2 regions of the Pseudomonas sp. M5A4_2d genome follow, and region 2 is predicted to be linked to the other one. Evidence: predicted binding sites of a transcription regulator. Region 2 holds the regulator's gene; the other holds the start of a gene.
What was found. Region 2 encodes FliA, which starts transcription of late flagellar genes. Its sites were predicted from a motif close to CTAAAGTTTNNNNNNNNNNNGCCGNTAA; they were not measured.
Positions count from the first base shown of each region.

Region 1: a site for FliA is predicted at 8,229-8,256, ahead of ACLBW8_RS09045 (methyl-accepting chemotaxis protein). Genes of this name have one in related genera too.

Region 1 covers NZ_JBKEZW010000002.1:432,744-442,373, forward strand. The annotation lists gene ACLBW8_RS09010 (secondary thiamine-phosphate synthase enzyme YjbQ) at 1-213, opposite strand, end outside; gene ACLBW8_RS09015 (ammonium transporter) at 425-1,765, opposite strand; gene glnK (P-II family nitrogen regulator) at 1,801-2,139, opposite strand; gene ACLBW8_RS09025 (accessory factor UbiK family protein) at 2,561-2,821, shown strand; gene ACLBW8_RS09030 (YifB family Mg chelatase-like AAA ATPase) at 3,045-4,541, shown strand; gene ACLBW8_RS09035 (TetR/AcrR family transcriptional regulator) at 4,538-5,122, opposite strand; gene ACLBW8_RS09040 (ABC transporter six-transmembrane domain-containing protein) at 5,235-6,149, shown strand; gene ACLBW8_RS09045 (methyl-accepting chemotaxis protein) at 6,153-8,129, opposite strand; gene ACLBW8_RS09050 (LysR substrate-binding domain-containing protein) at 8,307-9,227, opposite strand; gene ACLBW8_RS09055 (NorM family multidrug efflux MATE transporter) at 9,380-9,630, shown strand, end outside.
Region 2 covers NZ_JBKEZW010000001.1:455,393-465,022, reverse strand. The annotation lists gene ACLBW8_RS02140 (chemotaxis protein CheA) at 1-1,419, opposite strand, end outside; gene ACLBW8_RS02135 (protein phosphatase CheZ) at 1,431-2,219, opposite strand; gene ACLBW8_RS02130 (chemotaxis response regulator CheY) at 2,238-2,612, opposite strand; gene fliA (RNA polymerase sigma factor FliA) at 2,784-3,524, opposite strand; gene fleN (flagellar synthesis regulator FleN) at 3,521-4,354, opposite strand; gene flhF (flagellar biosynthesis protein FlhF) at 4,462-5,778, opposite strand; gene flhA (flagellar biosynthesis protein FlhA) at 5,790-7,904, opposite strand; gene ACLBW8_RS02105 (DUF6124 family protein) at 8,324-8,584, shown strand; gene ACLBW8_RS02100 (cold-shock protein) at 8,639-8,842, opposite strand; gene ACLBW8_RS02095 (cold-shock protein) at 8,885-9,085, opposite strand; gene flhB (flagellar biosynthesis protein FlhB) at 9,274-9,630, opposite strand, start outside.

The sequences.
Region 1 (9,630 bases), on a different contig from region 2:
CACCAGCGAGTTGAAAAAACGTTCGAAGTCACGGCGAACCGCCGGGTCGGTATTCTCGTTGATGGTCAACGAGGCCGAGGTGTGCTGCAGCCACAGATGCAACAGGCCTACGCGACAAGCCTTCAATTCAGGCAAGCCGGCAAGCAACTCATCCGTTACCAGGTGAAAGCCCCTGGGCTTGGCCCGGAGGGTAATCAGGGTCTGTTGCCACATACAGTTCTCCGCCCATCGGCGCGCATTCTAGCGCGCTCAGGGAAAAAACAAAGTGCCGAATACGCCTACATGCATGTAAGACTTTTGCACGGTGAAAAGTACCGTGTGCGCCCCATCACAAACTCTGCGCAAAAACCGGTACAGCTTCCTATCACTGACAAACGCCAGGCAAAAAAATGCCCGGCAAGCCGGGCATCTTTTTTTCGCGTACTTACAAGTTGTAACCGCGTTCGTTGTGTTGCGCCAGATCGAGGCCGACAGCCTCTTCTTCGTCGGTGACCCGCAGGCCCATGACCGCATCCAGTACCTTGAGGATAATGAAGGTCACGATGGCCGTGTAGATCACGGTGAAGCCGACGCCTTTGCACTGGATCCAGACTTGCGCCGCGATGTCAGTGGTCGCCGCGTTGAAGCCGCCCAGCGAAGGGGCAGCGAATACGCCGGTGAGGATCGCGCCGAGGATACCGCCGATACCGTGCACGCCGAAGGCGTCCAGGGAGTCGTCGTAACCCAGTTTGCGTTTCAGGGTAGTCGCGCAGAAGAAGCACACCACGCCTGCCGCCAGGCCGATGACCAGGGCGCCCATCGGGCCCACGGTGCCGGCAGCCGGGGTGATTGCAACCAAGCCGGCCACTACACCCGAGGCGATGCCCAGTGCACTTGGCTTACCGTGGGTGACCCACTCGGCGAACATCCAGCCCAGCGCCGCAGCCGCGGTAGCAATCTGGGTGACCAGCATCGCCATACCGGCAGTGCCGTTGGCCGCAGCGGCGGAACCTGCGTTGAAGCCGAACCAGCCAACCCACAACATGGCTGCACCCACCAGGGTATAACCGAGGTTGTGAGGTGCCATTGGCGTGGTCGGGAAGCCTTTACGCTTGCCGAGTACCAGGCACGCCACCAAGCCAGCCACACCGGCGTTGATGTGCACCACAGTGCCGCCCGCGAAGTCCAGCACGCCCCAGTCGCCCAGCAACGAACCCGGACCGCCCCACACCATGTGGGCAATCGGTGCGTAGACCAGGGTGAACCAGACGCCCATGAAAATCAGCATCGCGGAGAACTTCATACGCTCAGCGAAAGCACCGACGATCAGCGCAGGCGTAATGATGGCGAACGTCATCTGGAAGGTGACAAACACCGCCTCAGGGAACAGCGCCGCAGGGCCGGTAATGCTCGCCGGAGTCACACCCGACAGGAACAGTTTGGACAGGCCGCCCACGAACGAGTTGAGGTTGACGACGCCTGCTTCCATACCGGTGGTGTCGAACGCCATGCTGTAGCCGTAAACGAACCACAAGATAGTGATCAAACCGGTGATGGCGAAGCACTGCATCATCACGGAAAGAATGTTTTTGGAGCGAACCATGCCGCCGTAGAACAGCGCCAGGCCTGGAATGGTCATGAACAGCACCAGCGCGGTGGACGTGAGCATCCACGCCGTGTCGCCGGAATTGAGGACTGGAGCAGGGACTGGGTCCGCCGCCAATGCCAAGGCCGGCATTACGAGGGACAACAGGGCTCCTAGCCCTGCGAATTTACGCAGAGTCATATTGTTTTCTCCTGGGGCGTTGGGGGTTTGGCGGCTTAGATTGCGTCGGTATCGGTTTCGCCGGTACGGATGCGAATAGCCTGTTCCAGATTGACCACGAAGATCTTGCCGTCACCGATCTTGCCGGTGTTGGCCGCCTTGGTTATCGCCTCGATGACCCGGTCAAGATCCTTGTCGTCAATGGCGACATCAATCTTCACCTTCGGCAGAAAATCGACCACGTATTCCGCGCCACGATACAGCTCGGTATGACCCTTCTGCCGACCGAAGCCCTTGACCTCAGTAACGGTAATGCCCTGCACGCCGATCTCGGACAACGACTCGCGTACATCGTCCAACTTGAACGGCTTGATGATGGCAGTGACTAGCTTCATGAAAACTCTCTCCCGAATTGGTGGACTTGCCCCAGGAAAACAAACCCGTCTCAAGTCTAAGCGCAGTGCCTGGCTTTGTAACGCGTCGTCGCCTCGGCATTTGCCGTTGCGACGCCAGCGAACCACTGGTGACGAAACCTGTACCCCTGATCCGTCGGCGCACTGCATTCGTCACAGCGACTGCATCAGTGCATGGGTCATGATCGTCTAAGCAGAAAGCTTGCCAGCTCCGTAAAAACCACTGAAATCAGTCCGTTGCCCACTTATGCCCACCTGCGGGGCTGTATGGCGACGCCAATGCGCACAAAAACAGTGCGTAGCCGCCCGGCCCCCTGCGCGAAAAGCGTGCGTCTGTGGCCGTGAAAGGACTATAGACGCTGCGTGATACACTGCCCGCCAACAGTTTTCCGGAATATTTCCCATGCTCGCGCCCAAAGACCTCCTCGACGCCCTGAGCGGCCACGCCTCTCGCCTGTTCAGCGGCGACACCCCGCTGCCCCGCAACGAAATCGAAAGCCAGTTCAAAGCGTTGCTGCAAAGCGGCTTCAGCAAGCTCGACCTGGTGAGCCGGGAAGAGTTTGATAGCCAGATGGTCGTACTGGCCCGCACCCGTGCGCGGCTGGAGAGCCTGGAGGCGAAGGTGGCGGAGTTGGAAGCGCGGCTCGCACCCACTGCTGAGTAACTGTCACAACTCAGTCAACTGTGGGAGCGGGCTTGCTCGCGAATGCGGTCTGTCAGATTCATAGATGCTGACTGACCCACCGTATTCGCGAGCAAGTCCGCTCCCACATTGGTATTGCGCTACTCCTCGGATACGTTCTGTAAAACCTCTCCCGCCTCGCTCTCCACCCCCTCGTCTACCCTTGAAAAACCGCAGGAAGCGGCCCTCTCTTCAAGGAACGAGCATGTCCCTCGCCATCGTCCACAGCCGCGCCCAGATTGGCGTCGAAGCCCCTGCCGTCAGCGTTGAAGTGCATATGGCCAACGGCCTGCCCTCCCTGACGCTGGTAGGCCTGCCGGAAACTGCCGTCAAGGAAAGCAAGGACCGCGTGCGCAGCGCCATCCTTAACTCAGCGCTGCAATACCCGGCCCGCCGCATCACCCTCAACCTCGCGCCTGCCGACCTGCCCAAGGACGGCGGGCGTTTTGATTTGGCGATTGCCCTGGGGATTCTGGCGGCCAGCATGCAAGTGCCGGCGTTGATGCTGGACGACGTGGAGTGCCTGGGGGAGTTGGCGCTGTCCGGTGAGGTGCGCGCGGTCAAAGGCGTGCTGCCCGCCGCGCTGGCGGCGCGCAAGGCCGGGCGCACCGTGATAGTGCCTCGGGCCAATGCCGAGGAAGCGTGCCTGGCGTCGGGGTTGAAGGTGATTGCGGTAGACCACCTGCTACAGGTGGTGGCGCACCTGAACGGGCATGTGCCGATTGAGCCCTATAAGTCCGACGGGCTGCTGTACCTGAACAAACCCTATCCGGACCTGAGCGAAGTGCAGGGGCAACTGGCAGCCAAGCGCGCTTTGCTGATCGCGGCGGCGGGCGCGCATAACCTGCTGTTCAGCGGGCCACCCGGCACCGGCAAGACGTTGCTCGCCAGTCGGCTGCCTGGGCTGCTGCCGCCACTGAGTGAACAGGAAGCCCTGGAAGTCGCCGCGATTCAGTCAGTGGTCAGCCCGGCGCCGCTGAGCCATTGGCCGCACCGCCCGTTTCGCCAGCCGCACCACTCCGCTTCCGGGCCGGCGCTGGTGGGCGGGGGTTCAAAACCACAACCCGGGGAAATCACCCTCGCCCACCATGGTGTGCTGTTTCTGGATGAGTTGCCGGAGTTTGATCGCAAAGTGCTGGAGGTGCTGCGCGAGCCACTGGAGTCGGGGCATATTGTGATTTCCCGCGCCCGTGACCGGGTGAGTTTCCCCGCGCGTTTTCAATTGGTGGCCGCCATGAACCCCTGCCCTTGCGGCTATCTGGGCGACCCCAGCGGGCGTTGCCGCTGTACGCCGGAGCAGATCCAGCGCTATCGCAACAAACTCTCCGGGCCATTGCTGGACCGCATCGACTTGCACGTAACCGTCGCCCGGGAAACGACCGCGTTGAACCCCACCCAACAGGACGGCGATAACACGGCGAAGGCGTCAGCAGAGGTTGCCGAGGCCCGCGAGCGCCAGCAACGACGTCAAGGCTGTGCCAATGCTTTTCTGGACCTGCCAGGGTTACGCAAGCACTGTCGACTGGCGAAAGCCGATGAGAGCTGGCTGGAAAGCGCCTGCGAACGGCTGACATTGTCCCTGCGCGCAGCCCATCGGTTGCTCAAGGTGGCGCGGACCCTGGCCGACCTTGAACAGGTAGAGCACATCGCCCGCCATCATTTGGCGGAGGCGCTGCAGTACCGCCCTGCGGCAGTTGGCTAATGCGCCTTGGGGAAATCCAATAGCAGCCTCGCCACTTCCATCACCTCATCCAGCACCGCTTCGGCCGATTCGGTGGATGGCTTAAGCATCAGGTCATCGGCATAGCCCATCGCCAAGGCAAAGATCTGCCGGGCAGCGCGTTGGGGCGAATCACAGCGAAAAACGCCTTCAGCGACACCTTGCTCGATCACTTCGGCAAGCATGCCTTGCCATTGAGCATTGATCACCAGATAGGCCTGAGCCATCTGCGGGTCATGCATCGCCTCGTCCCACGCATCCAGCCACAGCGCCCAGCCAGCGTCGGCGGTGCACGGCAGGCAATCGCGCAAGAACCCGACCAGCGCCTCAAGCGGCGGCACGCCCGCCAGCGGGGCGCGGACCTCATCCAATTGTTCATTGGCAAAACGCACAAAGGCTTCGCGGCGCAGCTCATTCCAGTCGCTGAAGTAGTGGTAGACGTGGCTGCGGGACAGGCCGGCATGCTCGGCCAGGTCGCGGGTGGACACATCGGCAAACCCCTTGCTGCGAAACAGCTCCAGGGCGGCGGCGATGATTTGGTCTTTACGGTCGATACGCGACATGGACAATTCCTTCGGGCGCCGGTAGATGGGTGGCGCTTGCTTTTTGAGCGATCGCTCAAGGATACTTGAGCAGTCGCTCAATAATAGCGTCTATCACCCCATTGGTGCACCTATGTCATCCGTCACTCCGCAAATTCTGATCGAAGAAAGCAAGAAAATTGGCCAACAGTCCGCCAGCCAGACCCTCAAAGCAATTGCCCGGGCCTACCCTGGCAAGTTGTTTTGCACGCTGTCGCTGGTTGCACTGGAGAACGCGCTACTGCTGGCCTACCCGCTATTTGCAGGGTTTGCAGTGGACTCGATCATCCGCGGCGATGCCGGCAGTGCGTTGTTTTACGCCGCCGTGGTCTTGATGTTTTGGGTGGTCGGGGCGGCGCGCCGCGCGTTGGACACCCGCACCTTCACGCGGATCTACGCTGACCTCGCGGTGCCGGTCATTCTCAACCAGCGCCTGCAAAATCACAGCACGTCAAGGGCAGCGGCGCGGGTGGTATTGGCACGGGATTTTGTCGACTTCTTCGAAAAACACGTGCCGATCATCGCGACGGCGCTGGTCTCCATCGTCGGTGCGGCGGTGATGTTGCTGGTGATCGAACCGTGGATCGGCCTGGCGTGTCTGGGGGCACTGCTGTTGTGCACCACCTTGCTGCCACGCTTCGCCCGGCGCAATCAGCAGCTGCATGAGCGCTTGAATGACCGCCTGGAGAAGGAAATCGGTTTGGTGGAAAAGGTCGGCGTGCAAACCTTGCAGCGCCACTATCACGTGCTGTCGCGCCTGCGGATCTGGCTGTCAGACCGCGAGGCGGCCGCGTTCCTGTTTATCGGTACGCTCGCCGCCCTGCTGTTTGTCGTCGCGATCAGCCAGCTGGCCCTGTCGCCTGCGGTCAAGGCCGGCCACGTGTACGCGGTAATGACTTACCTGTGGACCTTCGTCAGCAGCCTGGATGAGGCGCCGGGGATGGTCGATCAGCTCGCGCGCCTCAAGGATATCGGCAAGCGTGTGGACCCAGGCCTCGGCGACCGCTAGGCCTCAACGAAACCGATCCACCTCATGCCGCAAGCCAGCCGCCAGGGTTTCCAGTTCCCTGGCGGTAATGGCCAGGTTCGACACCACTTCACGCTGCTCGCTGTTGGCCAGCGCAATGCTTTGCAGGTTGCTGCTGAGCACGTTTGCCGTGCTGCTCTGCTCCTGGGTCGCGGTGGTGATCGCGGCAAACTGCTGGCCCGCCGAGCGGCTTTGCTCGTCGATCCGCGCCAGGGCCGACGCCACGTCAGCATTGCGCGACAGGCCTTCCTGCATCAACACGTTGCCGTGCTCCATGGTGCTGATGGCATTACCGGTTTCCTGCTGGATGCTTTGGATCATGCCGGAAATTTCGTCGGTGGCCTGACGGGTGCGCGAAGCCAGGTTGCGCACTTCGTCGGCAACCACGGCAAAACCTCGGCCTTGCTCACCGGCACGTGCGGCTTCGATGGCGGCGTTGAGCGCCAGCAGGTTGGTTTGCTCGGCGATCGAGGTGATGACGCCGACAATCCCGCCGATTTCCTGGGAACGCTGGCCGAGGGTATTGATTACGGTGGCCGTGCTGTTCAGCGCCGCAGCGATATGCTCCAAAGACGACGACGCCTCCTGCATCGAAGTGCGGCCGATACGCGTCTGTTGGGCGTTTTCCTGGGCCAGCCGCTCGGTGTTGCCCATGTTGTCGGCGATGTTCAGCGAGGTCGCGCTGAACTCCTCCACTGCGCCGGCCATGCTGGTGATCTCGCCGGACTGCTGCTCCATGCCTTCATAGGCACCACCAGACAAACCAGACAACGCCTGGGCTCGGCTGTTGACCTCCTCGGCCGCCTTGCGAATATGCGAAACCATGGTCGACAGCGCTTCGCCCATCTGGTTGAAGCTGCGGGCCAGTTGGCCGATTTCGTCATGGCTGGACACATTGAGGCGCGCACTCAAATCACCCGCACCGAGGGCTTCGGCTTGGCGCACCAGGTCGCTCAGGGGCTGCAATTTACTGCGCAACAGCCAGACCGCAGCGCCCACAGCGAACAACATTGCCAACACACTGCCAATCACCAGGCGAATGCCCACCGCCCAGGTCACCGCGCGGATTTCGGACTTCGGCATGCTCGCCACCACCGCCCACGGGCCGCCTTCAAACGGCACCGAGACGCTGTAGAAGTCTTCGTTTTTGTCACTCCAGAAGAGGCCTTTGCCTGGCTTTTTGGCCAGGTCGAGCATCACCGGGATCGCCTGGTCCAGCGCCTGCACACCTGCCGGCGGCACCAGCCAGTGTTTCTGTTCGTCCAATAAGGCCAGGGAACCCGTCTGGCCGATACGGAAGCGCTTGAGGTTGTCGAACTGGGCGTTCTGGGCGTCGGTGTAGTCGAAGCCGACAAACAGCACGGCGATCACCTTGCCAGCCGCATCACGCACCGGCGTGTACTGGGTCATGTAGGAGCGGTCGAACAACACCGCTCGGCCGACATAACTCTGCCCGGCCAGCAGGCGCTGATAGGCCGGATGCTGGTGGTCAAGGGCCGTACCGATGGCGCGGCTGCCATCCTGTTTGGTCAGGGATGTACTGACGCGGATAAAGTCTTCGCCGCTGCGCACAAACACCGTGGCCACGCCGCCGGAGGTGTCCTTGAACTCATCGACCTCATCGAAATCGTTGTTCAACAGGTCGCTGCCCAGGAACAGGCTCGGGGTCTGCACACCGGCCACTGCTACCGGCTGTTCGCCACGCACACTCAACCCCGCGCCAAAGCGCTTTTCAAACAGCCCGCTCAAACGCTGGGTACTCTCGCGCAAGGTGCTGTGGAAGGTGTTGAGTTGGTCAGCGAGCAGGCGCGCCTCGCTGGCCAGGTGTTCCTCGCGCGTGTCGAGGTTGGCGGAGTCGAGGGAGCGCAAGGCGAAAACAGTACTGCCGCTAATAACGACAGCCAAAATTACGGCCAAGGCGAGGCCTAACTGAGAGGCGATCCGAGCGCGAGGTTGAGACATGACAGCTCCTGGCCGAGGCCAGGATCATCCTGATCTCATAGCGCTGCTCGGCAAATTATCTGGTGGGAAACGTTGGTGCACGAAGGTTCCAACACCCCTACTTCGGCGGGTGCGGGTAATACTTGAGCGATTCACCGGGGTATCGCGCAAACGATTGCACGGACGCTCGGTAGCGCGTCAATCCAGACGTTCAACCCGGGGCAACTCCATGGCGTTAACTTCCCCTTGCAGAAACTCCGCCAAACGGCGCAAACGCTCACCACCGGGACGGGTTTTCGGCCACACCAGGTAGTAATTTTCCCCACTGGCCACGGCGGTCGGCCACGGCAGGCTCAATCGCCCTTGGGCGACGTCTTCAGCCACCATCAGCAGATCGCCCATCGACACCCCGTATCCTCGCGCCGCGGCGATCATGCCCAGTTCGAGGGTGTCGAACACTTGCCCACCCTTGAGCGACACCTGCGACGACAGCCCCATGCGCTCCAGCCAGTTGCGCCAGTCGCGGCGGTCGGGCGTAGGGTGCAGCAGCTCAGCGGACGCCAAGCGATTAACATCCCAAGGCCCATCGGCCAGCAGGTTGGGGGCGCCCACCGGGATCAGCAGTTCAGGGAACAGGTAACTGGCCTCCCAGTCTGCCGGGAAATGCCCGTAGCTCAACAGGACCGCGCAATCGAAAGGCTCTTGGTTGAAGTCCACTTCATCCACGCTCATCCACGCACTCGTGAGTTGCACTTCGTTGCCGGGCTGCAACGCACGAAAGCGGCTGAGCCGCGCCAGCAGCCAGCGCATGGTCAAGGTGGACGGCGCTTTCATGCGCAGGATGTCGTCTTCGGCATTCAGGGTATGGCAGGCCCGCTCCAGCGCAGCGAAGCCCTCACGTACTCCAGGCAGCAGCAGGCGCGCCGCTTCGGTGAGTTGCAGGTTTCGGCCGCTGCGCTGGAACAGGCGGCAGGCGAAATGCTCTTCGAGCGTGCGGATATGTCGGCTGACGGCACTTTGCGTGATCGACAGCTCCTGCGCCGCACGGGTGAACGAGTTATGCCGGGACGCGGCTTCAAAGGCCCGCAGGGCATAAAGCGGAGGAAGGCGACGAGACATTAGGAAAGCTCCGACAGCGCAATATCGAAACCCTACCAGAATCACTGAGGCATGAGTTTTAATCATGCAAACGATCGCATTTATCGTTTTGTGCAATGCGCTCAAAGCGCCGAGAATCAACCCTTCCTCAACCCTCCGACTTTTTGAGCGTGATGATCATGCAGCATCCGGTACGTACCGAACTCTGGGCCATTCTGCGGCTGTCGGGGCCGTTGATTGCCTCACAGTTGGCACACATGCTGATGGTGCTGACCGACACCCTGATGATGGCCCGCCTTAGCCCCGAAGCCTTGGCCGGTGGTGGCCTCGGCGCCGCGAGCTATTCGTTCGTGGCGATTTTTTGCATCGGCGTTATCGCCGCCGTGGGCACCCTTGTCGCTATTCGTCATGGTGCGGGCGACAT
Region 2 (9,630 bases):
GTGGTCAACGGCGTTGCGCACCAAGTGGACCAGCGGGTCGGCCAGGGCCTCGACAAGGTTTTTGTCGAGGTCGGTTTCTTCACCCACCAGTTCCAGGTTGATTTCTTTCTTGAGCTGGCGTGCCAGGTCGCGAACTAGACGCGGGAAGCGGCCGAAGACTTTCTTGATCGGCTGCATCCGCGTTTTCATCACCGCGGTCTGCAAGTCGGCAGTGACCACGTCGAGGTTCGACACCGCCTTCTGCATGGCTTCGTCGCCGCTGTTCAGGCCCAGGCGCACCAGGCGGTTACGCACCAACACCAGTTCGCCAACCATGTTCATGATGTCGTCCAGGCGTGCGGTATCAACGCGCACGGTGGTTTCGGCTTCACTGGCAGGCTTCTCGGCCACGGGTGCCGCTGCGGCACGTGCAGGCGCCGGGGCGGCTGCAGGGGCTGGAGCGGGCTTGGCGGCAACCGGGGCGGCGGCTTTGGCCGGCGCAGGTTTCGCCGCGACAGGCGTGGCGGTCGCCGCAGCAGCCGGGGCCACTTCGGTGAACTTGCCCTTGCCGTGCAATTCGTCCAACAAGGCTTCGAATTCGTGATCGGAGATCAGCCCGTCAGCGGCAGGCTCTGCGCTGGCGGCAGGCACGGCAGGCGCGACGACGGCCGTGGCCGCGACTTCCGGCAAGGCTTCGGCCGCAAAGGTGCCTTTGCCATGCAACTGGTCGAGCAACGCTTCAAATTCGTCGTCGGTAATGTCGGTGCTGGCGCTGGCGCTGGCAGCCGGAACTTCCGGCGTAGCGGCAGGTGCCACCGCGTCGGCAGCGAACTGGCCTTTGCCATGCAACTGGTCGAGCAGGGACTCGAATTCAGCGTCGGTAATGTCTTCGCTGGTCGGCGTTGCAGGCGGGGCGACCGCTTGCGGTGCTTCAGCTTCGGCCTTCACCGCACTGAGGGAGTTGAGCAACTGCTCGAACTCGCTGTCCGTCACGTCCGCTTCCGGCTCGGCCACAGGCGCCGCTTCCACCACCGGTGCAACCGAGGTGTCGGCAGGTTCTGCCAGGCGCGCCAGGGCGGCCAGCAGTTCCGGCGTGGCCGCCGTGATCGGTGCACGTTCGCGCACTTCACTGAACATGCCGTTGACCGCATCCAATGCTTCGAGAATCACGTCCATCAGTTCCGAGTCGACGTGTCGCTCACCCTTGCGCAGGATGTCGAATACGTTCTCGGCGATGTGACAGCACTCCACCAGCTCATGGAGCTGGAGGAAGCCGGCGCCCCCTTTTACAGTGTGAAAACCGCGAAAAATTGCATTGAGCAGGTTCGCATCATCCGGGCGGCTTTCCAGCTCGACCAGTTGCTCGGACAGTTGCTCTAAAATTTCGCCGGCCTCTACAAGGAAATCCTGAAGGATTTCTTCATCGGCGCCGAAGCTCATGTGGGTGCTCCTTAGAAGCCTAAACTGGATAACAGGTCATCTACGTCATCCTGACCTGACATAACGTCTTCACGTTTATCGGCATGAATCTGCGGACCTTCACCCTTGGCGAGATGTTTTTGTGGATCTTTTTCCGAGAGGATCGCTTCGCGGTCATGTTCGATGCCGGCAAAACGATCAACTTGGCCAGCCATGAGCACCAATTTGAGCAAGTTGCTTTCCACTTCGGTGACCAACTGGGTCACGCGTTTGATCACCTGACCGGTGAGGTCCTGGTAATCCTGGGCCAGCAGAATGTCATTGAGGTTGCTGGCAACCTTGCGGTTTTCCTCTTCGCTGCGCGACAGAAAAGCGTCGACCCGACGCGCCAACTCACGAAACTCTTCAGCCCCCACTTCCCGACGCATGAAACGGCCCCAGTCAACGCTGAGGGCCTGCGCTTCGGTCGCCATGCCATTGACCAGGGGCGTGGCGTTTTCCACCAGGTCCATGGTGCGGTTGGCCGCCGCCTCAGTCAGCCTGACCACATAGGACAGGCGTTCGGTGGCATCGGTGATTTGGGAGATTTCTTCGGCCTGGGGCATGTGCGGGTCAATCTGAAAATTGACGATCGCACTGTGCAGCTCGCGTGTGAGCTTGCCCACTTCCTGGTACAGGCCGCGGTCACGGGTCTGGTTAAGCTCATGGATTAACTGCACCGCGTCGCCGAACTGGCCTTTTTCAAGGCTTTCGACCAACTGGTGAGCATGCTTTTTCAGGGTCGACTCAAAGTCTGCCTGCGATGATTCTTTATGCTCCATAGCTCCCCCGTGGTGGCATCAGCCGTGGATGCGTTCGAAGATTTTTTCGATCTTCTCTTTCAAGGCCAATGCAGTGAATGGCTTAACCACGTAACCGTTAACCCCGGCTTGGGCGGCTTCGATGATCTGTTCACGCTTGGCTTCGGCGGTCACCATCAGCACAGGCAGGCTGCGCAGTTTTTCATCGGCGCGCACGTGACGCAGCAAGTCGATGCCGGTCATGCCCGGCATGTTCCAGTCGGTTACCAGAAAGTCGATGCTTCCGCTGTTGAGGATAGGAATCGCCGTCAGGCCGTCATCCGCCTCGACCGTGTTGGTGAACCCAAGGTCACGCAACAGGTTTTTTATGATCCGCCGCATCGTTGAGAAGTCATCAACGATGAGGATTTTCATGTTCTTGTCCAATTCGACCTCCAAGCAGTCTTAAACGCGCCCAGCACCTGGACGCGCCATTTCAATCAACAGGCGTTACACAAAAAGGACTGCCAGGGGTACCACGGAACGAACCCGCGAAAGACTTTTCACCTCTCGCCTAATTGCGCTGCAGTATCCCCACACTGCCTGTCAGCGCGCGCGCCACTCTCCCAATCGCCCCCGCAAGCGGGCTGCGCACTGGCTATGCAGCTGGCTGACACGCGATTCGCTGACCCCCAGGACCTCACCGATTTCCTTGAGGTTCAGCTCTTCGTCGTAGTACAGCGCCAACACCAGTCGCTCACGCTCAGGCAAATTGGCAATCGCCTCCGCCAACGCCCCCTGGAAGCGTTCATCTTCCAGGTCGCGCGACGGTTCGAGATGTGCACTCGCGCCGTCCTCGTGCAGCCCTTCGTGTTCGCCGTCCTGCAACAGGTCGTCGAAACTGAACAGGCGGCTGCCCAAGGTATCGTTCAAAATCCCGTAGTAATCGTCGAGACTCAATTGGAGTTCGGCCGCAACTTCATGATCTTTAGCGTCACGACCTGTTTTTGCTTCAATTGCACGAATTGCGTCACTGACCATTCGCGTGTTGCGGTGTACCGAACGCGGCGCCCAGTCCCCTTTACGCACTTCATCGAGCATCGCACCACGGATACGGATACCCGCATACGTCTCGAAACTCGCGCCTTTGCTCGCGTCGTATTTGGTCGACACTTCGAGCAGGCCGATCATGCCGGCCTGGATCAGGTCTTCAACCTGCACACTGGCAGGCAGGCGTGCCAGCAAGTGGTAGGCAATGCGCTTGACCAAGGGCGCATAGCGCTCGATCAATTCGCCTTGGCTGTCACGTGCCGAGTTTTTGTAAAGGTTATAGCCGCTGGCTGTCATAGCACCGGTCCTGCGCTCGTCTGATGCACCAATCGCTCGACGAAAAACTCCAGATGCCCGCGCGGGTTGGCGGGCAACGGCCAAGTATCGACCTTCTGGGCAATAGCCTTGAACGCCAATGCGCACTTCGAACGAGGGAACGCTTCATAGACTGCACGCTGCTTTTGCACAGCCTTGCGCACACACTCGTCATAGGGAACTGCGCCAACGTATTGTAAGGCGACATCGAGGAAGCGATCCGTGACCTTGGTCAACTTGGCGAACAGGTTTCGCCCTTCCTGCGGGCTTTGGGCCATGTTGGCCAGCACACGGAAGCGATTCATGCCGTAGTCACGGTTAAGCAGTTTGATCAGGGCGTAGGCATCGGTGATGGAGGTGGGCTCATCGCAGACCACCAGCAGCACTTCCTGGGCAGCGCGCACGAAGCTGACCACGGACTCGCCGATCCCGGCGGCGGTGTCGATCACCAGCACGTCGAGGTTGTCGCCGATGTCACTGAACGCCTGGATCAGGCCGGCGTGCTGCGCCGGGCTCAGATGCACCATGCTCTGGGTACCCGAGGCCGCCGGCACGATACGAATGCCACCGGGACCTTGCAGCAGCACATCGCGCAGCTCGCAGCGGCCCTCGATCACATCGGCAAGGGTGTGTTTGGGTGTCAGCCCCAGCAGAACGTCGACGTTCGCCAGCCCCAGGTCAGCATCCAGCAGCATGACCCGACGGCCAAGCTCTGCCAGGGCCAGGGACAAATTCACTGACACGTTAGTTTTTCCGACGCCACCTTTGCCGCCGGTCACCGCGATCACCTGTACGGGATGCATGCTGCCCATTTTATTTCTTTACCTTGTCTTGCTTAGACGCAGGCTACATGGCTTGGCCGCGTGAATCGCTTGCAGACCATCGATGTAGATACTTTTCACGGTGTTCATCCTGCCCTTCAACCCACCCGCTTTGCCGGGTTGTGGTAAAGGTCGGCGAACATGTCGGCCATCGCTTCCTCGCTAGGCTCTTCTTGCATTTGCACGCTGACAGCACGGCTGACTAACTGATGACGGCGCGGCAGATGTAAATCATCCGGAATCCGCGGCCCGTCGGTCAGGTAGGCGACCGGTAATTCATGACTGATGGCCAGGCTCAGCACTTCACCCAGGCTCGCCGTTTCGTCGAGCTTGGTCAGAATGCAACCCGCCAGGCCGCAACGCTTGTAGCTGTGGTAGGCAGCGGTAAGAACCTGTTTCTGGCTGGTGGTTGCAAGCACCAGGTAATTTTTTGACTTGATGCCACGCCCAGCCAGGCTTTCCAGCTGCATGCGCAATGCCGGATCACTGGCTTGCAGGCCGGCAGTGTCGATCAGCACCACACGCTTGCGCAGCAACGGGTCGAGCGCGTTGGCCAGGGACTGGCCCGCGTCGACGTGGGTCACCGACACATTGAGGATGCGGCCCAGGGTCTTAAGCTGTTCCTGGGCGCCAATACGGTAGCTGTCCATGCTCACCAGCGCGATATTCTGCGCGCCGTACTTGAGCACATAACGCGCAGCCAGCTTGGCCAGGGTGGTGGTCTTGCCCATGCCGGCAGGGCCGACCATGGCGATCACACCGCCCTCTTCCAGGGGTTCGATTTCCGGGGTGACGATCATGCGTGCCAGGTGGGCCAGCAACATGCGCCAGGCCTGGCGAGGCTCTTCGACTTCAGCAGTCAGTGCCAACAGGTCGCGGGACAACGGGCCGGACAGGCCGATGCGTTGCAGGCGACGCCACAGGTTGGCCTGGTGCGGTTTGCTGCCTTGCAGCTGGTTCCACGCCAACGAGCCCAATTGCACTTCAAGCAGCTCACGCAGGCCATTGAGTTCAAAACGCATCGAGTCAAACACGCGCTGGTCGACTGCGGCAGCCGGGGCTGGCGCTGCAGGACGCGGCGGTTCTTTGAACGTCGGCTCAACCAGCGGTTCGGCGGCGGTCAGCGGCAGGCCGGCGAACAACTGGCGACTGCTGGTGGAATCGCTGTCGCCACGCATACTCAGCTCAGCCTGGGCCGAGACAATGCGCGAAGCGGTCTTGCGCAGCTCGTCCTCAAGTTCCATGTTCGGCACGCGCGGCGCCAGCGCCGAGGGGGTGTAATCCAGGGCAGCCGTCAGCTCGACACCGCCGGCAATACGGCGGTTTCCAATAATCGCGGCATCGGCGCCCAGCTCATCACGTACCAGTTTCATGGCCTGACGCATATCGGCGGCGAAAAAACGCTTAACTTGCATATCCCACTACCTCAGCCGTTGGGCCCTACTGTCGCGACAATAGTCACTTGCTTGTTGTCAGGAATTTCCTGATAAGCCAAAACGTGCAAATTCGGCACTGCCAGACGTCCAAACCGCGACAACATCGCTCGGACCGGGCCCGCCACCAGCAGAATCACCGGGTGACCCGCCATTTCCTGACGCTGCGCGGCTTCGATCAACGAACGCTGCAGCTTCTCAGCCATGCTTGGCTCCAGCAGAACGCCCTCTTCCTGGCCTTGCCCTGCCTTCTGAATACTATTGAGCAATATTTGTTCCAACCTTGGCTCCAAGGTGATAACAGGCAGCCCAGACTCAACCCCTACAATGCTTTGCACGATTGCACGGGACAATCCGACGCGCACCGCAGCCACCAGCGCGGCAGTATCTTGACTCTTGGCGGCATTGTTCGCGATGGCCTCGGCAATGCTGCGAATGTCGCGCACCGGCACCTGTTCGGCGAGCAAGGCCTGCAGCACCTTGAGCAACTGCGACAGCGACAGCACGCCGGGCACCAGCTCTTCGGCCAATTTTGGCGAGGCTTTGGCCAGCAACCCCATCAATTGCTGGACTTCCTCGTGGCCGATCAGCTCGTGGGAGTGCTTGTAGAGAATCTGGTTAAGGTGGGTAGCGACCACCGTGCTGGCGTCTACCACGGTGTAACCCAAAGACTGTGCCTGGCTGCGCTGGCTGACTTCGATCCACACCGCTTCCAGGCCAAAAGCCGGATCTTTGGCGGTTATGCCGTTGAGTGTGCCGAATACCTGGCCGGGGTTGATCGCCAGTTCGCGGTCGGGGTAGATCTCCGCTTCGGCGAGGATCACGCCCATCAGGGTCAGGCGGTAGGCACTGGGCGCCAGGTCGAGGTTGTCGCGGATGTGCACGGTGGGCATCAGGAAGCCCAGGTCCTGGGACAGCTTCTTGCGCACACCCTTGATCCGCGCAAGCAGTTGGCCACCTTGGTTGCGGTCTACCAGCGGGATCAGGCGGTAGCCGACTTCCAGGCCGATCATGTCGATCGGGGTGACGTCATCCCAGCCAAGCTCCTTGGTTTCCTGGGCGCGGGCCGGCGACGGCAGCAAGTCCTGCTGGCGGGCGATTTCCTGCTGGGCCTGGACCTTGACGAGGTTTTGCTTGCGCCAGAACAGATAAGCACCGCCGGCCGCCATGGCCGCCATGCTCAAGAACGAGATATGCGGCATGCCGGGCACGATGCCCATGATCGCCATGATGCCCGCCGCCACGGCCAGCGCCTTGGGCGAAGCGAACATCTGCCGGCTGATCTGCTTGCCCATGTCTTCGGAGCCCGAAGCACGGGTCACCATGATGGCTGCAGCTGTAGATAACAACAGTGATGGCAATTGCGCCACTAAACCGTCACCGATGGTCAGCAAGGCGTACACCTTGCCCGCATCGCCGAAGGTCATGCCGTGCTGGAAGATGCCGACTGCCATCCCGCCGATCAAGTTGATGAACAGAATCAGCAGGCCGGCGATGGCGTCGCCGCGCACGAATTTGCTGGCACCGTCCATGGAGCCGTAGAACTCGGCTTCCTGGGCCACTTCCAGGCGGCGGGACTTGGCTTGGTTCTGGTCGATCAGGCCGGCGTTGAGGTCGGCGTCAATCGCCATTTGTTTGCCGGGCATGGCGTCGAGGGTAAACCGCGCGCTCACCTCGGAAATCCGCCCGGCGCCCTTGGTCACCACTACGAAGTTGATGATCATCAGGATCGCAAACACCACGATACCGACCACATAGTTACCGCCAATCACCACTTCACCGAAAGCCTGGATCACCTTACCGGCGGCGGCGTGGCCGTCCTGACCATGAAGCATCACCACCCGCGTAGACGCCACGTTCAGCGCCAGGCGCAGCAGGGTCGCAATCAGCAGGATGGTCGGAAATACCGCAAAATCCAGCGGCCGCAGGGCATACACACAGACCAGGAGCACCACGACGGACAGGGCAATGTTGAAGGTAAAAAACACGTCGAGCAGGAACGGCGGCATCGGCAACATCATCATTGCCAGCATCACCAGCAACAGCAACGGCACACCCAGATTTCCCCGCGACAGGTCAGTCAGGGTGCCACGGGCCGTGCTGAGCATTTGAGAGCGATCTACCACCGGTATTCCTCGTGTTCCTTGAAGCAAAGTTTTGACGCTGGAGGGCGTCCTGAAGGCGGTATTGCAAGAAGCCTTCCAACTTTTGCTCTGAGGCTCAGATGACCGCACAAGCGACCACGCCTACCGGGTGTAAATCCATCCAAATGTGGGAGGGGGCTTGCTCCCGACGGCGGTGGTTCAGCGAGTACATTGCCGACTGACACATCGCCTTCGCGAGCAAGCCCGCTCCCACATTTGGATCTGTATGAACTCGCCGCCACCAAGGAAATTTCCGACAGGGTTTTAAGGTGCCCCTAGGAAACCCGCTCTCTAGTCTCCGTACACCGCTGCAAATACAGTGGTCGGGCGTCGCGGCTCGCAATATCAAGGAGAACTCTTATTCCTTACCAAGGAGCGACGCCATGTCCAAAACCACACAAAATTCCCCCACCGCGCTCTTCACCGTCATCGACGGCATCAGCACCGAAGACCTGCTGGTCAACCTCACCGAAACCCTGGAGTCCGCCCACGCGCTGGCCTGCGACTTCGCCTTTGATCTGGAAGGGTCGCGGCGAGAAGGCGCGCTGGGCATTGCGCAGTTGATTGAGGTATCGCGGTTATTGGCTGAGCGAGCGCTGGATGACATGGGGCCGCCGCCCGAGTCAGAACCCGGCAAATTCTAGGCAGAACATCAGATAACAGATCGTTCCCGCAGGTGGGAACGATCAAGTGAATCTTTACGCAACGCGCACATTCACAGCCTGGAGCCCTTTCAGGCCTTTCTCAACCTCGAACTCCACCTTTTGGTTTTCCGTGAGCGTCTTGAACCCCTCACGCTGAATCGCCGTAAAGTGAACGAAGACTTCAGCGCCGCTATCATCCGGAGAAATAAAACCAAACCCCTTACTGTCGTTAAACCACTTAACAGTACCTGTCGCCATTGCCGTTCTCCTGACCTCCGGGTCGATGAGCCACAGAGGTCGCTAGATAATTTTGATGTTGGTCGCAAAAATACCCGTGGGACGATGGATCCTCGCAAATTTCACCCGTTGCCCCTTTTCCAGCCAAATTCCGGCCGTACTCTTGAGATCGACACGCACGGGCTCATCACCGTCATCAAGGGCAATCACGCCTTCCCCGGTTTTTCGGCAATAAGATTTGATCGTACCCATTACCGCTTCCATCACTGCTCCCTCTGCATCTCTTAACTACCTGTGTGCAGTGTGGTGCCATGGAACCGCGGGAAGGCGGCGCTGACTACTGTCAGAGTTGACAGGTAGACGGTGATTAGCGACGAGTGGTAATGATTGGATCGCGGCTTAATTGTGGCAAGCGAGCTCGCCAAAGGAAGCAGCTCACCACCAGCCCAGTATCAGGAATCGCGGCGCAAATCCGGCGGAATCGGCAGGTCTTTGAGCGGATCAGGCCGCTTGCCCTTGCCCGCGCGGTATTGGCGGATTTGATAGACATAAGCCAACACCTGCGCCACGGCCAGGTACAGCCCCGCAGGGATTTCCTGATCGAGGTCGGTGGAGTAGAAGATCGACCGCGCCAGCTCCGGCGACTCCAGCAAGAGGATGTCGTTGGCCACGGCAATTTCGCGGATTTTCAGCGCGGTAAAGTCGCTGCCCTTGGCCAGCAGCATCGGCGCGCCGCCCTTCTCCGGGTCGTACTTGAGCGCCACCGCGTAGTGCGTCGGGTTGGTGATGACCACGTCGGCATCGGGCAC